DNA from 2 places in the Actinomadura coerulea genome. Region 1 is predicted to be linked to the other one. Evidence: riboswitches for the same ligand, from Rfam matches in the RefSeq annotation. Region 1 holds a riboswitch; the other holds the start of a gene.
What was found. Region 1 has a riboswitch for glycine ahead of gcvP (aminomethyl-transferring glycine dehydrogenase). Riboswitches for the same ligand answer to the same signal wherever they lie in the genome.
Positions count from the first base shown of each region.

Region 1 (8,466 bases):
CGACAAGAGGGGCGCGCACAAGGCCGCACGCGAACTCAAGCCGCCAGACTCCGATCGCACAGCAGACCACGGCACCAGACGCGAACGGCGCCCAGCCGACCCCCAGCCACCAGCGACCCCGGCCACCGCGATCGCGTCCAAAGGCAAGCCCGCGCTAGCGAAACCCAACCGCGCAGCGACGCCGGCAACGGACGCGAACGGTGCCCAGCCGACGCCCCAGCCACCAGCGACCCCGGCCACTGCGATCGCGTCCGAAGGCAGGTTCGAGCTTGCGAGAACCTGATCGCGCAGCGAGCCGCAAGGCGAGTCGGAGCGATGCCAGCGATCGCACGTGTGGTTGTGGGTCAGGCGCCCCCGGGCGCCTGACCCACAACCACACAATCCAACTCAGTCCTCGAACGCCTCGGGGGGCGGGCAGGAGCAGACGAGGTTGCGGTCGCCGTAGGCCTGGTCGATGCGGCGGACGGGCGGCCAGTACTTGTTCTCCCGCAGGGACGGGAGGGGGTAGGCGGCCTCCTCGCGGGTGTAGGCGTGCTTCCAGTCGTCGGAGACGAGGCAGGCGGCGGTGTGGGGGGCGTTCTTGAGCGGGTTGTCCTCGGCGTCGTAGCCGCCGTCGGCGACGCGCTGGATCTCCCGGCGGATCTCGATCATGGCGTCGCAGAACCGGTCGAGCTCGGCGAGGTCCTCGGACTCGGTGGGCTCGATCATCAGGGTGCCGGCGACGGGGAACGACAGGGTCGGGGCGTGGAAGCCGTAGTCGATGAGGCGCTTGGCGACGTCCTCGGCGGTGATCCCCGTCTCCTTGGTGATCTTGCGGAGGTCGGCGATGCACTCGTGCGCGACGAGGCCCTCGCGGCCGGTGTAGAGGATCGGGTAGTGCGGGGCGAGGCGGGCGGCGAGGTAGTTCGCGCCGATGATCGCGCCCTCGGTGGCGGCGCGCAGCCCGTCCGGGCCCATCATCGCGATGTAGGCCCAGGAGATCGGCAGGATGCCGGCCGAGCCCCACGGGGCGGCGGAGATGGGGCCGACGCCCGTGCCGGGGCCGGCCTCCTCGCGCATCGGGTGGTTGGGCAGGAACGGCGCCAGGTGCTCGCGGACGCCGATCGGCCCGACGCCGGGGCCGCCGCCGCCGTGCGGGATGCAGAACGTCTTGTGCAGGTTGAGGTGGGAGACGTCCGAGCCGAACTCGCCGGGGCGGGCCAGGCCGACGAGCGCGTTGAGGTTGGCGCCGTCGACGTAGACCTGGCCGCCGGCCTCGTGCACGGCCGCGCACACCTCGGTGATCGTCTCCTCGAAGACACCGTGCGTGGACGGGTAGGTGACCATGATCGCCGCCAGCCGCCCGCCGTGCTGGGCGAGCTTGGCGCGCAGGTCGCCGAGGTCGATGTTGCCGCCCTCGTCGCACGTGACGACGACGACCCGCATCCCGGCCATGACGGCGCTGGCGGCGTTGGTGCCGTGCGCCGAGGAGGGGATCAGGCAGACGTCGCGGTGCTCCTCGCCGCGGGAGGCGTGGTAGCCGCGGATGGCCAGCAGGCCGGCGAGCTCGCCCTGGGAGCCGGCGTTCGGCTGGACGGAGACCTTCGCGTACCCGGTGATCTCGGCGAGGAAGCCCTCCAGCTCGCCGATCAGCTCGACGTAGCCGGCGGCCTGGTCGAGCGGCGCGAACGGGTGGATGTCGGCGAACTGCGGCCAGGTGATCGGCTCCATCTCGGCGGTGGCGTTGAGCTTCATCGTGCAGGAGCCGAGCGGGATCATGGAGCGGTCGAGCGCGATGTCCTTGTCCTGGAGCCTGCGCAGGTAGCGCAGCATCGCGGTCTCGGAGCGGTGCGCGTGGAAGACGGGGTGGGTCAGGTAGGGGCTCTCGCGGCGCAGCGCGTCCGGGAACGCCTCGGGGACCTCGTCGGCCGCGGCCGCGCCGAAGGCCTCCAGCACGGCCGTGACGTGCGCGGGGAGCGTCGTCTCGTCGCAGGCGACCGCGACGCGGTCGGGCCCGTCGGGGCGCAGGTTGATCCCGCGCTCGCGGGCCGCCGCGACGACCTCGGCGGCGCGGCCGGGCACGCGGGCCAGGACGGTGTCGAAGAACGAGCCGTGCACGACCTCGACACCGCCGGCGCGCAGCCCCGCGGCGATCTCGGCGGCCCGGCGGTGGGTCCGCTGCGCGATCGCGGCGAGGCCCTCGGGGCCGTGGTAGACGGCGTACATGCTCGCCATCACGGCGAGCAGGACCTGGGCGGTGCAGATGTTGCTGGTGGCCTTCTCGCGGCGGATGTGCTGCTCGCGGGTCTGCAGCGCCAGCCGGTAGGCGGTGGCGCCGTCCGCGTCGACGGACACGCCGACGAGCCGCCCGGGGAGCTGGCGCTGGATGCCCTCGGCGACCGCCATGTAGCCGGCGTGCGGTCCGCCGAACCCGTAGGGGACGCCGAACCGCTGCGCGGAGCCCACCGCGATGTCGGCGCCGGACTCGCCCGGCGGGCGCAGCAGCGTCAGCGCCAGCAGGTCGGCGGCCACGACGGCCTTGGCGCCGCGCTCGTGGGCCTGCGCGATGACGGGCTCGAGGTCGCGGACGGCGCCGGACGCGCCCGGGTACTGGAGCAGCACGCCGAAGAAGTCGCCGTCGGGCAGGCCGCGGGACAGGTCGGCGATGACGACCTCGATGCCGAGCGGGATCGCGCGGGTCCGGACGACCTCGATCGTCTGCGGGAGGGCGTCGATGTCGATGAGGAACTTCCCGGGCTCCTTGCGCCTGGAGACGCGGTGCGCGAGGGCCATGGCCTCGGCGGCGGCGGTGCCCTCGTCCAGCATGGAGGCGTTCGCGACGGGCAGCCCGGTGAGGTCGCCCACCATCGTCTGGAAGTTCAGCAGGGCTTCGAGGCGTCCCTGCGAGATCTCCGGCTGGTAGGGGGTGTAGGCCGTGTACCAGCCCGGGTTCTCCAGCACGTTCCGCATGACCACGCCGGGGGTGGTCGTCCCGTGGTAGCCGAGCCCGATCATGGACGTCAGGACGGTGTTGCGGGACGCGATCTCGCGGAGCCGGTCCAGCGCGGCGGTCTCGCTCAGCGCGGGCGGCAGGTCCAGCGGCCGGGACGTGCGGATCGCGGCGGGGACCGCGTGGTCGATCAGCGCCTCGGCGCCGGAGTAGCCGATTGCGGCCAGCATCCTCGCCTGGTCGTCCGGTGAGGGGCCGACGTGCCGGTCGGCGAACGCCGACCGGGGATGCTGCGGCGCGGCCACAGGGGCGAAGAACTGGGCGGTCATGGAGGGCCTCCTGGCTGCTGCGGTCGCTCAGGTCCGCCGCCGGCGCGGGCCGGCGGCCTCTCCCCCTCTGTCATCGGCACCTGAGAGCTTCACCCGCGCGGCGGGGTTTCCCCTTCGGTGAGCCGTCCCTCCCCGCGCGCGGGGACCGACGCCTGCTTTCCAGAGGTGCCTCGCCCGTGCGGTCCTTTTGCCTGAGAGGTTCCGGGGAGGTTGCCCCTTCGGCGCCCCACGCTGGCGGCGTGGGGTCTCTCCCGCACAGGGTTGACGGCATGTCCTAGGTCGAACCCTACCCAAAGGCGCGTCCGCGGCGTCGTTCCGGTCCGCCGCAAGGGGCCGCGTCCTCCGGCGCGGGCGCTCTACCGGCGAGTACCATGTGCTGACTCACCTGGGGCGCGACCGTCCCGGGCCGCACGGGGGCGGGGAGATGAGGCTGCGGGATGGACGCGCGTCCCGGCGGCGGCCCCGCGACTCGACGGCGCGCCGCCGGGTCTGGGACGCTGATCACGATGGCGGATGGTCAGGGCGGCGGTACGGCGTGACACAGACCCGCGACGGAGCGGTGCGCCCGGCGCAGGGCGCGGCCGCAGGCGCGCCCGTCGACGAGCCCGCCCAGCCGTACCGGATCCGCCGGCCCTCCGACGCCATCCGGTTCGCGGCCTCGGTGGTGGGACTGGCGGCGGTGATGCTGCTGGTGTCGATCGCGCAGCAGACGACCCACGGCCTGCAGACCGACATCGCGCAGGGCACCGCGCACGCGCCGCGGCTGCTGCTGACGCTGGCGACGCTGGTGTCCAGCTTCGGGGTGCTGGCCGTGCCGATCGCGTTCGCGATCGAGCGGCTGTTCCACAAGGACGGCGTGCGCGTGGCGATCGCGCTGCTGGCCGCGATGATCGCGTTCGGGATCACGGTGGGCCTGGACGACCTGGTGGTGCGGGCCGCGCCGGGCGGCGTGCTCGACTCGCTGATCTGGGGCGGCACCGAGACCGCGCCGGTGCACACCGACATCGCCCCGGTGATCGCGTTCGTCAGCGCGGTCGGGATGGCGGGCCGCGCCCGCTGGCAGGCCGCGACCTGGACCATGATCGGGCTGGCGGCGCTGACGGGGCTGACCGCGTCCTACGCCTCCGTCGCCGCGCTGGCGGCCACCTACCTGCTGGGCCGCGCCATCGGCCACGGCACCCTCTACGCCGTCGGGACGCCGAACCCGCGCCCGTCGGGGACGGCGGTGGTGGCCGCGTTGGAACGCCTGGGGCTGAACCCGCGGCGGGGGGCGCGCCTGGACGGCACGCACGACGCCGACGAGACCCGCCGCTACGGCGTCGCCCTCGCCTCCTGCCCGCAGGACGGGTACGGTGCCCGGCTCCCGGCGGGCCGGGGGCCGCACGGCGACTGGGACGTGGAGGTCCGCGTCCTGGACCGCGACCAGCAGACCGCCGGGCTGCTCTACCGCGTCTGGCGGCTGCTGCGCCTGCGCGGCGCCACGACGGGGCGGACGCTGCGGTCGCTGCGCCGGTCCCTGGAGCTGGAGTCGCTCATGGCGTACGCGGTGGACGCCGCCGGCGCCCGGACGCCTCGGCTCGTCGGCACGTGCGAGGTCGGCACCGAGGCGGCGCTGCTGGCCTACGAGCACGTCCCGGGGCGCAGGCTCGGAGACGTCCCCGACGGGGAGGTCACCGACGAGCTGCTGGCGGACGTGTGGCGGCAGTTCCGGGCCCTTCAGGCGGGGCGGCTCGCGCACCGGCGGCTGGAGGACGAGGCGGTCCTGGTCGGCGACGACGGCCTCGCCTACCTGACCGACCTGCGGTCCGGGGAGACGGCGGCCGGCGACCTGGCGCTGCGCCTGGACCTCGCGCAGCTGCTCACGACGCTGGCGCTGCGCGCGGGGCCGGAGCGGGCGGTGCGGACGGCGGCGCCGGTGCTGGGCGAGGAGGCTCTCGGCGGCGCGGTGCCGCTGCTCCAGCGGGTGGCGCTGTCGCGGGCGACCCGCACCGCGCTGCGGCGCCACAAGGACCTGCTGACCCGCATCCGGGAGCAGATCGTCCGGCTGAAGCCCGAGACGGAGGCGCCTCCGGCCAAGCTGGAGCGGTTCCGGCCCCGGACCATCGTCAGCATCGTGGCGCTGTCGGTCGCGGCGTACATCGTCATCCCGCAGGTGACGAGCCTGGACATCGGCCGCCTGGCGGCCACGGCGAGCTGGCACTGGGTGGCGGCGGCGCTGGGGGCGGCGGCGCTCACCTACGTCGCCGCCGCGTTCATGCTGATGGGGTTCGTCCCCGAGCGGCTGCCGCTGTGGCGGACGGTCCTGGTGCAGCTGGCCGCGTCGTTCGTGAAGCTGGTCGCGCCGGCGGCCGTGGGCGGCGTCGCCGTCAACACGCGCTACCTGCAGCGCTCGGGCGTCCGGCCCGCCCTGGCCGTCGCGAGCGTGGGCGCGTCCCAGCTCGTGGGGATGGTCACCCACATCCTGCTGCTGGTGCTGTTCGGGTTCCTGACCGGCTCGACGGCGAAGGCGACGCAGGATCTGGCCCCGTCCCGGACGATCGTCCTGGCGGTGCTGGGGCTGGGGCTGCTCGCTGCGCTCGCGCTGACGGTGCCGCGGGTGCGGCGGGTGGTCGCCTCGCGGCTCAGGGCCATGTTCTCGGGCGTGGTGCCGCGCCTGGTGGACGTTCTGCAGTCGCCGAGGAAGCTGTCCACCGGGATGGGCGGAACCCTGCTGCTGACGCTGGCGTTCACGCTGTGCCTGGACGCCTCCATCCGGGCGTTCGGCGGGTCGCTGCCGTGGACGACGGTGGTGCTGGTGTTCCTCACCGCGAACGCGGTGGGGTCCGCGGCGCCGACGCCGGGCGGGCTCGGCGCCGTCGAGGGCGCGCTCACGCTGGCGTTGACGATCTCGGGGCTGACGGCCGAGACGGCGACGTCGGCGGTGCTGCTCTACCGGCTCCTGACGCTGTGGCTGCCGGTCCTGCCCGGATGGGGGGCGTTCGCCTTCCTGCAGCGCAAGGAGGCGCTCTGAGGCGCGGCCTCAGCCGGTGCGGCGGGCGCGCCGCCGGTCGGCCAGTTCGTCGTGGTGGTGCCCGGCGGGGTCCTCGTCGCCGGTGGAGGCGCGTTCAGCGGGCAGCTCCGCCAGACTGCCCTCCACCTCCTGCCACACCCGCCCGAGCGCGATGCCGAACACGCCCTGGCCGCCCTGGAGGAGGTCGACGACCTCGTCGGGCGAGGTGCACTCGTAGACGCTGACGCCGTCGCTCATCAGGGTGATCTGGGCGAGGTCCTGGACGCCGCGGTCGCGCAGGTGGGACACGGCCGTGCGTATCTGCTGCAGCGAGACGCCGGTGTCCAGGAGCCGCTTGACGACCTTCAGGACGAGGACGTCGCGGAAGCTGTACAGCCGCTGGCTGCCGGACCCCTGCGCCGACCGCACGCTGGGCTCCACCAGCTTCGTGCGGGCCCAGTAGTCGAGCTGGCGGTAGGTGATCCCCGCCGCGGCGCACGCCGTCGGGCCGCGGTAGCCGACATCCTCCGGCGGCACCGACACCTGGGTGTCGAAGAGCAGGCCCTGCTCTCCGGCACGGCGGGACGCCACGCGCCTGTCGGGGGTCGCCTTGCCCTCGCCGCTGCTCACCGCCACGCGGACCTCCGGCTTCTATCATCCCGCAGCGGTTCGTCAAGGGGGTTTGACGAATTACACCACGGGTGTTCCACCAGCACGGTAGGTGCCGGTCAGGGTGTGGTCAACGTTCATCGTCGGCGCGTCGCATGCCCGGATGAACCGGCTTCACGTGGGCAAACTGCGCACCTTCGCCACCCACGCAGTCCATACCCCGATGGTTCCCCCGCAAAAACCGCCAGGTCCGGCGCAATGGGCGACCATTCGCCCCATGGCATGAACTCGCACTCCAGAGTGACATACGGCACAGCAATCACCCACTCCGGGGTGCGGGAAGGCTATCCGGCGCGGCCGAAGTCCTCCGGGGAGATCGTGTCGAGGAACTCGCGGAACTTCTCGACCTCGTCCTCCTGCTCGTCGGGGATGGCGACGCCGGCCTCCTCCAGGACGTCCTCGCTGGCGAAGATCGTCGCACCCGTGCGCAGGGCGAGGGCGATGGAGTCGGACGGGCGCGCGCTCACCTCGACGCCGTTGGAGAAGACGAGGTCGGCGAAGAAGATCCCTTCGCGCAGCGCCGTGATGTTGACCGTGCGGAGCTGGACGCTCAGGGCGTCCAGCACGTCGCGGAAGAGGTCGTGGGTGAGGGGCCGGGCGGGCAGCACCCCCTGCTGGGCGAAGGCGATCGCGGTCGCCTCCACCGCCCCGATCCAGATGGGCAGGTAGCGATCGCCCTCCGTCTCCTTCAACAGGACGATCGGCTGATTGGAGGGCATCTCGACCCGGACGCCGACGACCTCCATCTGCTTCACTGCGGCTCCCTGCTGGTTCTCGCTGTCTCGATCACCACGTGCAGCGGATCGATTCCTGACCGAACCATGTAGCCAACGTACACCCAGGCTCGGACAGCTCGCGGCGCGCGGGGTACGGCAAAATCCTCCACCGGCCGCGTGATCAGTGGTCGAGGCTCTCGCGCAGACCCGCGCCGACCAGCGCGGCGTGCAGCCGGACCGACAGCGCGGCGATCTCCCGCGCGGTCTCGGCGGCCTGTTCGTGCGCGCCGCTGCTGCGGCGGCGCAGCTGCGGCGCGACCATCTGCTCGATCAGGCCGACCTGCCGGTCGGCGGCGGCCTTGACGGCGCGCAGGTGCCGGACCTCGAAGCCGAACTCTCCGAGCGCGGCGGCCACGCGCGCGATGTTCAGCGCCTCGCCCTCGTAGTGCGCGCCGATCCGGCGGACCAGGCCGTACTCCTCCAGGCGGGCGAGGAGGGCCTCGTCGATCCCGGCGCCGTCCAGCAGCTGGCGGCGGGTGAGCCGCACGGCGGGCTCCGGCGCGGTGGTGTCGGCGGCCACGAGCGTGCGGGGGCGCCGCCGGTCCGGCTCGGCGGGGCCGGGCCGGCGCGCGCCGGGCGGCGGGACGCTCTCGCCGCGGTCGCGCGCCTCCAGGTGCTGCCGGATGACGCGCAGCGGCAGGTAGTGGTCGCGCTGCGCGGTGAGGACGTACCGCAGGCGCTCGACGTCGGCCTCGCCGAACTTGCGGTAGCCGGAGGGGCTGCGCTCCGGCTCGACGAGCCCCTCGGACTCCAGAAAGCGGATCTTGGAGATGG
Region 1 covers NZ_JACHMQ010000001.1:1,891,033-1,899,498, reverse strand. Annotated here, with positions in the region: gene gcvP (aminomethyl-transferring glycine dehydrogenase) at 388-3,258, opposite strand; glycine riboswitch at 3,316-3,427, opposite strand; glycine riboswitch at 3,428-3,522, opposite strand; gene BKA00_RS08700 (lysylphosphatidylglycerol synthase transmembrane domain-containing protein) at 3,794-6,268, shown strand; gene BKA00_RS08695 (MerR family transcriptional regulator) at 6,278-6,883, opposite strand; gene BKA00_RS08690 (bifunctional nuclease family protein) at 7,201-7,671, opposite strand; gene ftsR (transcriptional regulator FtsR) at 7,814-8,466, opposite strand, start outside.

Region 2 (8,466 bases), 2.7 Mb from region 1:
CCGATCCGCAGGCCGGACGTCACCATCGGCGGGCGCGGGTCGTTCGGCACCGCGTTGCGGTTGACCGTGATGCCGATGTCGTGCAGGCGGTCCTCGGCGTCGCGCCCGGTGAGCTCGGAGTCCACCAGGTCGACCAGCACGAGGTGGACGTCCGTCCCGCCGGTCAGCACCTTGACGCCGGCCTTGGCGGAGTCCTCGGCGAGCAGGCGCTCGGCGAGCAGCTTCGCGCCCTCCACCGTCGCCGCCTGCCGGGCCCGGAACTCCTCCGACGCGGCGATCTTCAGGGCGACGGCCTTCGCGGCGATCACGTGCTCCAGCGGGCCGCCCTGCATGCCGGGGAAAACCGCCGAGTTGATCTTCTTGGCGTACTCCTCGCGGGCGAGGATCAGCCCGCCGCGGGGACCGCCGAGCGTCTTGTGCGTCGTGGTCGTCACGATGTCGGCGTGCGGGACGGGCGAGGGGTGCAGCCCCGCCGCCACCAAGCCCGCGAAGTGCGCCATGTCGACCATGAGCAGCGCCCCGACCGAGTCGGCGATCCGCCGGAACGCGACGAAGTCGAGCTGACGCGGGTACGCCGACCACCCCGCCACGATCATCTTCGGCCGGTGCTCGGCCGCGAGCGAGGCCACCTCGTCCATGTCGACCAGGCCGTCCTCGGCGCGGACGTGGTACGGCACCACGTTCAGCACCTTGCCGGAGTAGTTCAGCCGCATCCCGTGCGTGAGGTGCCCGCCGTGCGCGAGGTCGAGGCCGAGGATCGTGTCGCCGTGCTGGAGCAGCGCGAAGTAGACCGCCGTGTTGGCCTGCGCCCCGCTGTGCGGCTGGACGTTCGCGTGCTCGGCGCCGAACAGCGCCTTCGCCCGGTCGATCGCGAGCTGCTCGGTGACGTCGACGAACTCGCAGCCGCCGTAGTACCGGCGGCCCGGATACCCCTCGGCGTACTTGTTCGTCAGAACCGACCCCTGCGCCTCCAGCACCGAGACGGGCGCGAAGTTCTCCGACGCGATCATCTCCAGGGTGCCCTGCTGGCGGCGCAGCTCCGCGGCGACGGCCTCGGCGACCTCCGGATCGGCCGTCGCGAGGGAGTCGTTCACACTCATGATTCCTCGATCAGCTTGTCGTAGGCGGCGGAGTCGAGCAGGTCGCCCGGCTCCTCCGAGATCCGCACCTTGAAGATCCAGCCCTCGCCGTACGGGTCGTCGTTGATGACCTTCGGCTCGTCCACCACCGCGCTGTTGACCGCGGTGATCTCGCCGCTGACGGGGGAGTAGATGTCGCTGACCGACTTGGTCGACTCGATCTCGCCGCACGGCTCGCCCGCCTCCACGGCGTCGCCCTCCGACGGCTGCAGCTCGATGTAGACGATCTCACCGAGGGCGTCGGCGGCGTGCGCGGTGATGCCGACCGTGACGATGCCGTCCTCGCCACCGAGGCCCGACACCCACTCGTGCTCCTCGCTGTAGCGGAGCTCCTCCGGAACGCTCACGATCACTTCTCTCTTTCCACTGTGGGGGCGCGCCCCCACACCGCCGGACAACTTGTTCAGGAACGCTTGTAGAACGGCAGGGCCACCACGTCCACCGGCTCATGCCGGCCGCGGACGTCCACGGCGAGGCCCGCCTCCTCGACGCCGCTGTCGAGGTACGCCATGGCGATCGGCGTGCCCAGTGTGGGCGACGGGGCGCCGCTCGTCACGATTCCGCACGGCGCGCCGCCGGACGTGACGACCTGGTACCCCTTGCGGGGCGCGCGACGCCCCCGCGCGACCAGTCCCACGAGCCTACGGCCCGGCGGGGTCTGCGCCTGCGCCGCCAGCGCGCCCTTCCCCACGAAATCGCCTGGCTTGTCCAGCTTCACCACCCGGCCGAGGCCCGCCTCGAACGGCGTCGTCTCCGCCGTCAGCTCGTTCCCGTACAGCGGCATCCCCGCCTCCAGGCGCAGCGTGTCCCGGGCCGACAGCCCCGCCGGGACGACCCCCTCCACCGCGGCGAGCGCCTCCCACATCCGGACCGCGTCGGACGCGTCCACGAACAGCTCGAACCCGTCCTCACCCGTGTACCCGGTGCGGGCGACCAGCGCGTCCACGCCCGCGACCCGCCCCGCCAGGATCGCGTAGTACTTCAGGTCCCCCAGCGGCGCGTCCGTGAACCCTTCGAGAATCCCCTGCGAACGCGGCCCCTGCAGAGCGATCAGCGCGTACGAGTCCGACCGGTCGTCCACCGCCGCCTCGAACCCCGCGGCGCGCTCGACCAGCGCGTCCCTGACGACGGCGGCGTTCGCCGCGTTCGCGACCACCATCCACGTCTCGTCCGCGAGCCGGTAGACGATCAGGTCGTCCAGGACGCCGCCGTCGTGCCCGCAGATCATCGTGTAGCGGGCCTTGCCCACCGGCATCGGCGACAGGTTGCCGACCAGCGCGAAGTCCAGCGCGGCCCCCGCCCCCCGCCCCGACAGGAAGATCTCCCCCATGTGCGACAGGTCGAACAGCCCCGCCCCCGTGCGGACGGCCTGGTGCTCGGCGGTCTCGCTCGCGTAGCGCAGCGGCATCAGATAGCCGGCGAAGTCGACGAGATTCGCGCCGAGGTCCTCATGGACGTCGTGCAGCGGCGTCTTCTTCGCGGTCGGATCGGCGGACATGGGCTCGGCTCCTTCGTCACGGGCGCGCATGGTCCATCGTCCCACTCGCGCACCGGGCGTATCGGTGCCTCCCCCTCTGTCATCGGCGCCTGAGAGCTTCACCCGCCGCGCACGGCGGGCTTTCACCTTCGGCGGGGGACGGAGGTCCCCGCTTTCCAGAGGTCGCCTGGCCCGTGCGGTCCATTGGCCTGAGAGGTTCCGGGGAGGATTTGCTCCTTCGGCGTCCCCCACCGGCTGCGAGGGACTCTCCCGCACGGGATCATCAGCTGTCGAAGAAGGCTAGCAGTGTTCATTGCGTTTTTTCAGGTCGGGCCTTGGGGGCCCCGACCTGAAAAAACGCGTGCGATCGCTGCATCGCTCCGGCTCGCCCTGCGGCTCGCTGCGCGATCAGATTCTTGCTTCGCTCGGACCTGCCTTCGGACGCGATCGCGAGTGTCGAGGTCGTCGCGGGCTGAGGTGGCGGCTGAGGTCGCCTCGTTAGACGGGTTGCTGCTGAGCGCGCCCGTCCGGTCCTCTCGCGCGGGTCGTCTCGAACCGTTGCGCTCTGTGCTGGCGTGGCGGTGTCCCGTGGTGCAGTTCGGGACGGTGGTTGGGCTTCGGGTCGCAATCGGAATCGTGGTCCTCGCCGCCTTCGGCGTTGTGGGCGTGCCGAACAAGAAGCCCGCCGATCGGACACGCCTGCCGCCTACCGCGGGTCGCTGGGCCTGCGCCGGCGGGCGAGCCCGACCGGAACCAGGCGCCCCCCGTCCCCCTCCTCGGGGACGGGGGCCGTTTCGTCACGCCCGTAATGTGTATTCTTCGCGCGAACGGCCCCGCCCAATTCGCCTGGGCGGGGCCGCTATCTCACATGGCGGGCTTGCCCGTGCCGGAACACCTTCCTCGACTGCCGGGCTTCTGATGCGCCGGCGTCGACGAGCCCGTGTCGGCGGACGTCTCCTGTCCACAGTCGGGGCACTGTGCCATGGTTCACACCTCCTCTCTCTGCTGGAAGTCACCCCCCTGGCTGATCGACCCGCCCGCGGGCGCCAGGCTCCGGAACACGCCGAAGATGTCGGCGCCGCTGTGCATGCGCACGAGGACGCAGCACGGCCGCGGCCCGGCGTTCTCGCGGACCGACTTTCGTTCGACCGCCTTGACCTCCGGGTTCGCGCCGTTGGCGATGAGCGCGGCGATGTGCTGCTCGATCAGGCGCAGCGGCGTCCGGCCCGTGCTCGGCAGCTCCGGGAGCGTCTGGGAGGCGGGCGGCTCCCCGGTGACGGGGGTCTCCTCCCCGCCGTCACCCGACGGCGGGGACGTACGCGCCCACTGGAGCGCCACCTGGGCGCCCGTGCGCAGGGTGATGACGTGGCCGTACTGGGGATCGGCGATCCCCGCGTCGGTGAAGAGCTTCACGCTGGTGATCGCGGGAGAACCCTTCAGCACGTCCTCGACCCATGGCGCCCATCGGGGCAGTCGCATATCTCCTCCTGTCCTCGCGCGTCGCTCCTTGCGCGGAGGTCACGCTACCGGGTTGGCGGCCACGCCCCCGGTTGCTCCGCGCCGGCTCATGAGTCGGCTGCGAGCAGCCCGACGAGGGCGACCTCGGCGCCGGTGACGTCGGTGGCCGGGGCGAGCGCGTCGCCCATGTGCGACCAGGTCGGGTAGCGGGGACGCATTACTGCGTCCCCGCCCCCTCAGAACCGTGCGTGCCATTCGTCACGGCACACGGCTCAAGCAGATCCAAGCGACGGTTCAGGGTCACGCTGCGTTCTGCTTCGACGTTGGCTATAGAGCCAGCTTCGATGACAGTGTGTATGCACTAAGCGGGTCCTGGCGCCACCATGGCGGCCGGATTCCGGGGCATCCACGATCAGGAGATAGCTCGCCGCTATTGCTCGCCGGGTAACTTGCTGCCACCAGCTTTCCCACTGTTGTGGGGATTGCGGCGGCTGCTCTGCGGTCAGCAGATAGTCCCCGCACCTCGGGCATATGGCGTTCTGTTCGTCCAGTAGCCTGATGGTGTACCGATCGAGCGGCGGCTTACTCCGTCTGCGGCGGTGAGCCCAGTACTCGGCCAGGAAAGGATCGTCCGGAGACGCCCATCCTTTAACCATGACGTGCCGTTTAATTTCCGTCCACCGAAACATAACCAAGTAGGCGCCGGACTCGAGATCCCCGAACACCCACCTGTCGTTCCGGAACTTGTTGAACTGGCCATAGTACCTGGGGATAATCCATGACTTTGGCTTATTCTGATGGCTGTGCGTGGCCCACTTGTAGGTGAGTCTCCACACGTGCGTGTCGAGATCTTCGAAAACCTTCGACGACACCACCGGTCGATAATACGCCGCCCACCCCCGGATCACGGGGTTCAGGGCGGCAATCACTGCTTTCGCGTTTGCGCCGCGCAGCCGACGCATTTCAAACGCGAGTCTCGACCTGATCCGCTGTACGGCCGCCTTACTAGGCTTGATCAGGAGTTTGGAGCCATACCGGCGGACGTTGAAGCCGAGAAAGTCAAACCCCTCGGCCACATGGACAATGCGGGTCTTATCCTCGTTGAAGGACAGGCCCCGACCGCCCAGCCATCGCGCCAGTCGCTCCTTGATCAGCACGGCCTGATGGCGGGTGTGACAGAGCACCACCAGGTCGTCCGCGTACCTGACCACTACCGGAGAATCCGGATAACTTCGTCCTGCCTTGGGCCCGGTAGTTCTGTACCTGGCCCCAGCGACCGTTTCCAGACCGTGTAACGCGACGTTCAGCAGTAGCGGGCTGATGACCCCGCCCTGCGGAGTTCCTTCCTCGGTGGGAGCGAACCCGCGTCCCGCCTCGAACACTCCCGCCTGGAGCCACTCACGCACCATCTCCCGAGCGGGAAACAGGCCGATAGCCTCCATCAGCGTTTCGTGGTCGATCCGGTCGAATGCCGCAGCCAAATCCGCATCGAGCACCCATAGCCGTGCTGCGGTCTTGCTTTTGCACGTCTCATAGATGGCCTCGATCGCGTCATGGCACCCTCGGCCCGGCCGAAACCCGTATGACTTGGCCTCGAACCGAGCCTCCCACTCGGGCTCCAGTGCATTCCGGACTCGCGCTTGATGACAGCGGTCCATCAGCACCGGTATGCCGAGCGGACGCATGCGCGCGGGGTTACCGGCCTTGGGAATGTGCACTCGCCGGACCGGACGGGGGCGCCAATCCTGCCTGCTGCGATGGACTCGCTTCGCCATGCGCATTCTGGCCTGGTGGGTCAGAGCGACCTCGCCATCGACCCCCGCCGTTCGCCGTCCAGCGTTCCGCTGCGTCACCTGTCGCACGCTCACCAAAGTGTTCGCTTGCGACCGCAGCATGAGTTTCTGTAGATTCCTGGCTTTCGCCAGGTCCCCTTCCTGCACCGCCTTGAAGATCCGCTGTCGTAGGCGGCGTACCTGCTTCTCCTGTTCGGACCAGTCAATACGCCCCCACTCTGAACTCTCATCCAGATCGAGACGACCCTGTTCCGGGATCGGCAGGCCCTCAGGTCCGTTCGCCGTTTCGGCGTCCAACTTGCCCCTCGGTTCGGATGCCATAGACAGTTTCCTTCAAAGATCCACCTGCTCACGTCAGCACGCTTTCGCGTCCGGGCATCGGCCCGTATCCGGCCAGTTATACGGACAGTCCATCGGAGGGCTGGCTTCGCAGTCCGCTTTCCTGTCACCTTTCGGCCACCGGCATTGGCTTCTTGAGCATCCTGTCCAGGCCAGGGATTATGCCCCTCTTACGATCGGCCTACCAACCTCGTTGGACCTGACCCGGGTTTCCATGTTCCGCACGTTCGAGAAGCGGTCGAGCTTGGGTGCCTTCTTTACTCCGGGGACAGCGGTGCCCATGCGGTGCAAGTGGTTTCCTTGCCCACCGCCGGCCGCATCTCAACGACCCGTCCCTGTCACGCTGCCTTCCCACCCGTCTCAGCGAGTCCCTATAACGGAGCATCACCAAAGATTCACTTGCGTTCACCCCGCACTCGACCTTCCCCACCTGTAGGACCGAGACGGAATCGGCCCCCTTGGGATTTCCGTGAGCTTCACACCCACTGACTCAGGAAGCCAGCACGCATGTCACGACGGGGACAGGCTCAGGCACTAGCCTGGAATGCATTCCGACTTTCCATCGGCCTCCAATCATGCATTCACTCGAAACGTGCGACTTCACGTCGCACAACCAGTCCTGGTCGTCGTCCTTCGGCCGCGGCTCGCACCTGACCCGCACGCCGCGGGGCGGCGAGACGCCGGCGGGGGTCGTCACGGTCACCTCGGGGGCGGCGATGTCCACCTTGTAGCCGCGGATGCCCATGCGGGTGGCGAGTGCGGCGAGCTGCGGGTGCATCTCCAGACCGAGCAGGCGCACGATCTTCACGGTGGCCCCGTCGACGTCGGCGATCGGTCCGAGGTCGAGCCCGGAGTCCCAGTTGAACCGGCCGCGCTGGGAACTCGGCGCGCAAGGTGGCGAGGCGCCCTTCGAGATCCATGGGTGGCGGTGGGGGCGGTTCTGGGTTGGGTAGCTTGCTCACTAGCCGCCGACACCTCGGCTACGTCTTCCAGCTCATGGACGTGCGCATGACGCTGGCCGAGCGCCGCCGTCTGGTCGTCGTCGGAGGGTGGCTGGCGCTGCTCGCCGCGACTTGCGACATCGACCTGGGGCGGCGCCCGGCGGCCGCCGCCAGGTTGCGCACGGCCGCGCAACTCGCCGAGCATGCCGAGCATCCGGAGATCCTCGCGTGGACGCTGGAGACGCGCGCCTGGCAGCGACTCACCGACGGCGACCTTCAAGAGGCTGTGAAGCTGGCGTGCGGCGCACAGGAGATCGCCCCGCGGGACGGTTCGGCCTTCATCCAGGCGACCGCGCAGGAGGGGCGAGCATGGGCCCGGCTCGGCGCCGGCCCGGAGACCAGGGAGGCCCTGGCGCGCGTCGAGCAGCTCGTCGAGCCGCTGCCGATGCCGGATCATCCCGAGCACCATTACCGGTACGACCCGGCCAAGAGCGACGCCTACACCGCCACCACGCTCGCGTGGATCGGTGATCCGGCGGCCGAGCGCTACGCGCGCGGCGTCCTGGCTCGGCTGGAACGCCCGTCCTCGGGTCCTGCCCGGCCGCGGCGGGCTGCCTCGGCGCGGCTCGATCTCGCGCTCGCGCTGCTGGCCGCAGATCAGCCGGACGAGGCAGCGCACACGGCGCTGGAGGCGGTGACGAGTGGGCGCCTGGTGCCGTCGAACCACTGGCGCGCGGTCGAGGTCATCACCGCCGTGGAAGCCCGGAGCGTCCCGGCGGCCGCCGAGCTCAGCGAGGCATACCGCGAGTTGTGTGCGCCCACCGAGTAGGGCTTACGCCCCTGAGCGCCCCGTGATCGGGGCCCGATCGGTGACGCTGCTGACGTAGGCACCTCCCCGAAACGCTTCGTGTCGCCTCGGCTTGGGGCTCCGTCAGTTGCGGGTGGGGGTGGGGGTGGCGGGGGCCGACATGGACTTCACGCAGGTTTGCAGGGCGGCCCTGATCTTCTTCTGACTCGCGGCCGGGTTGGCACCGCGCCTCAAAGCGGCTCGCGGCGTGTGCCGCTTCTCCGTTCGCCTCAACCGGATCGCGGGCCGTAACGTACTCTGAACTGGTTGTCGGAGATCACCCCCGGTGAGCGGGGTGGACGGACCCGGAGGGCACGCCGCATGGTCTACTACCTGGCTGGAGCGTTGATCCTCTTCTTCGGCCTGCTGGTCTCCATCGCGCTGCACGAGCTCGGGCACTTCTCCTTCGCGAAGCTGTTCAAGGTGCGGACCACGCAGTTCATGGTCGGGTTCGGGCCCACGATGTGGTCGA
Region 2 covers NZ_JACHMQ010000001.1:4,578,143-4,586,608, reverse strand. Annotated here, with positions in the region: gene BKA00_RS20950 (serine hydroxymethyltransferase) at 1-1,100, opposite strand, end outside; gene gcvH (glycine cleavage system protein GcvH) at 1,097-1,486, opposite strand; gene gcvT (glycine cleavage system aminomethyltransferase GcvT) at 1,543-2,637, opposite strand; glycine riboswitch at 2,711-2,799, opposite strand; glycine riboswitch at 2,804-2,899, opposite strand; gene BKA00_RS20935 (hypothetical protein) at 3,604-4,095, opposite strand; gene ltrA (group II intron reverse transcriptase/maturase) at 4,347-6,188, opposite strand; gene BKA00_RS20925 (hypothetical protein) at 6,697-7,014, opposite strand; gene BKA00_RS20920 (NsdA family TPR-like regulatory protein) at 7,161-7,976, shown strand; gene BKA00_RS20915 (M50 family metallopeptidase) at 8,316-8,466, shown strand, end outside.
Region 2: linked by a shared signal. The riboswitch ahead of gcvT (glycine cleavage system aminomethyltransferase GcvT) and the one ahead of gcvP (aminomethyl-transferring glycine dehydrogenase) in region 1 are both predicted to bind glycine.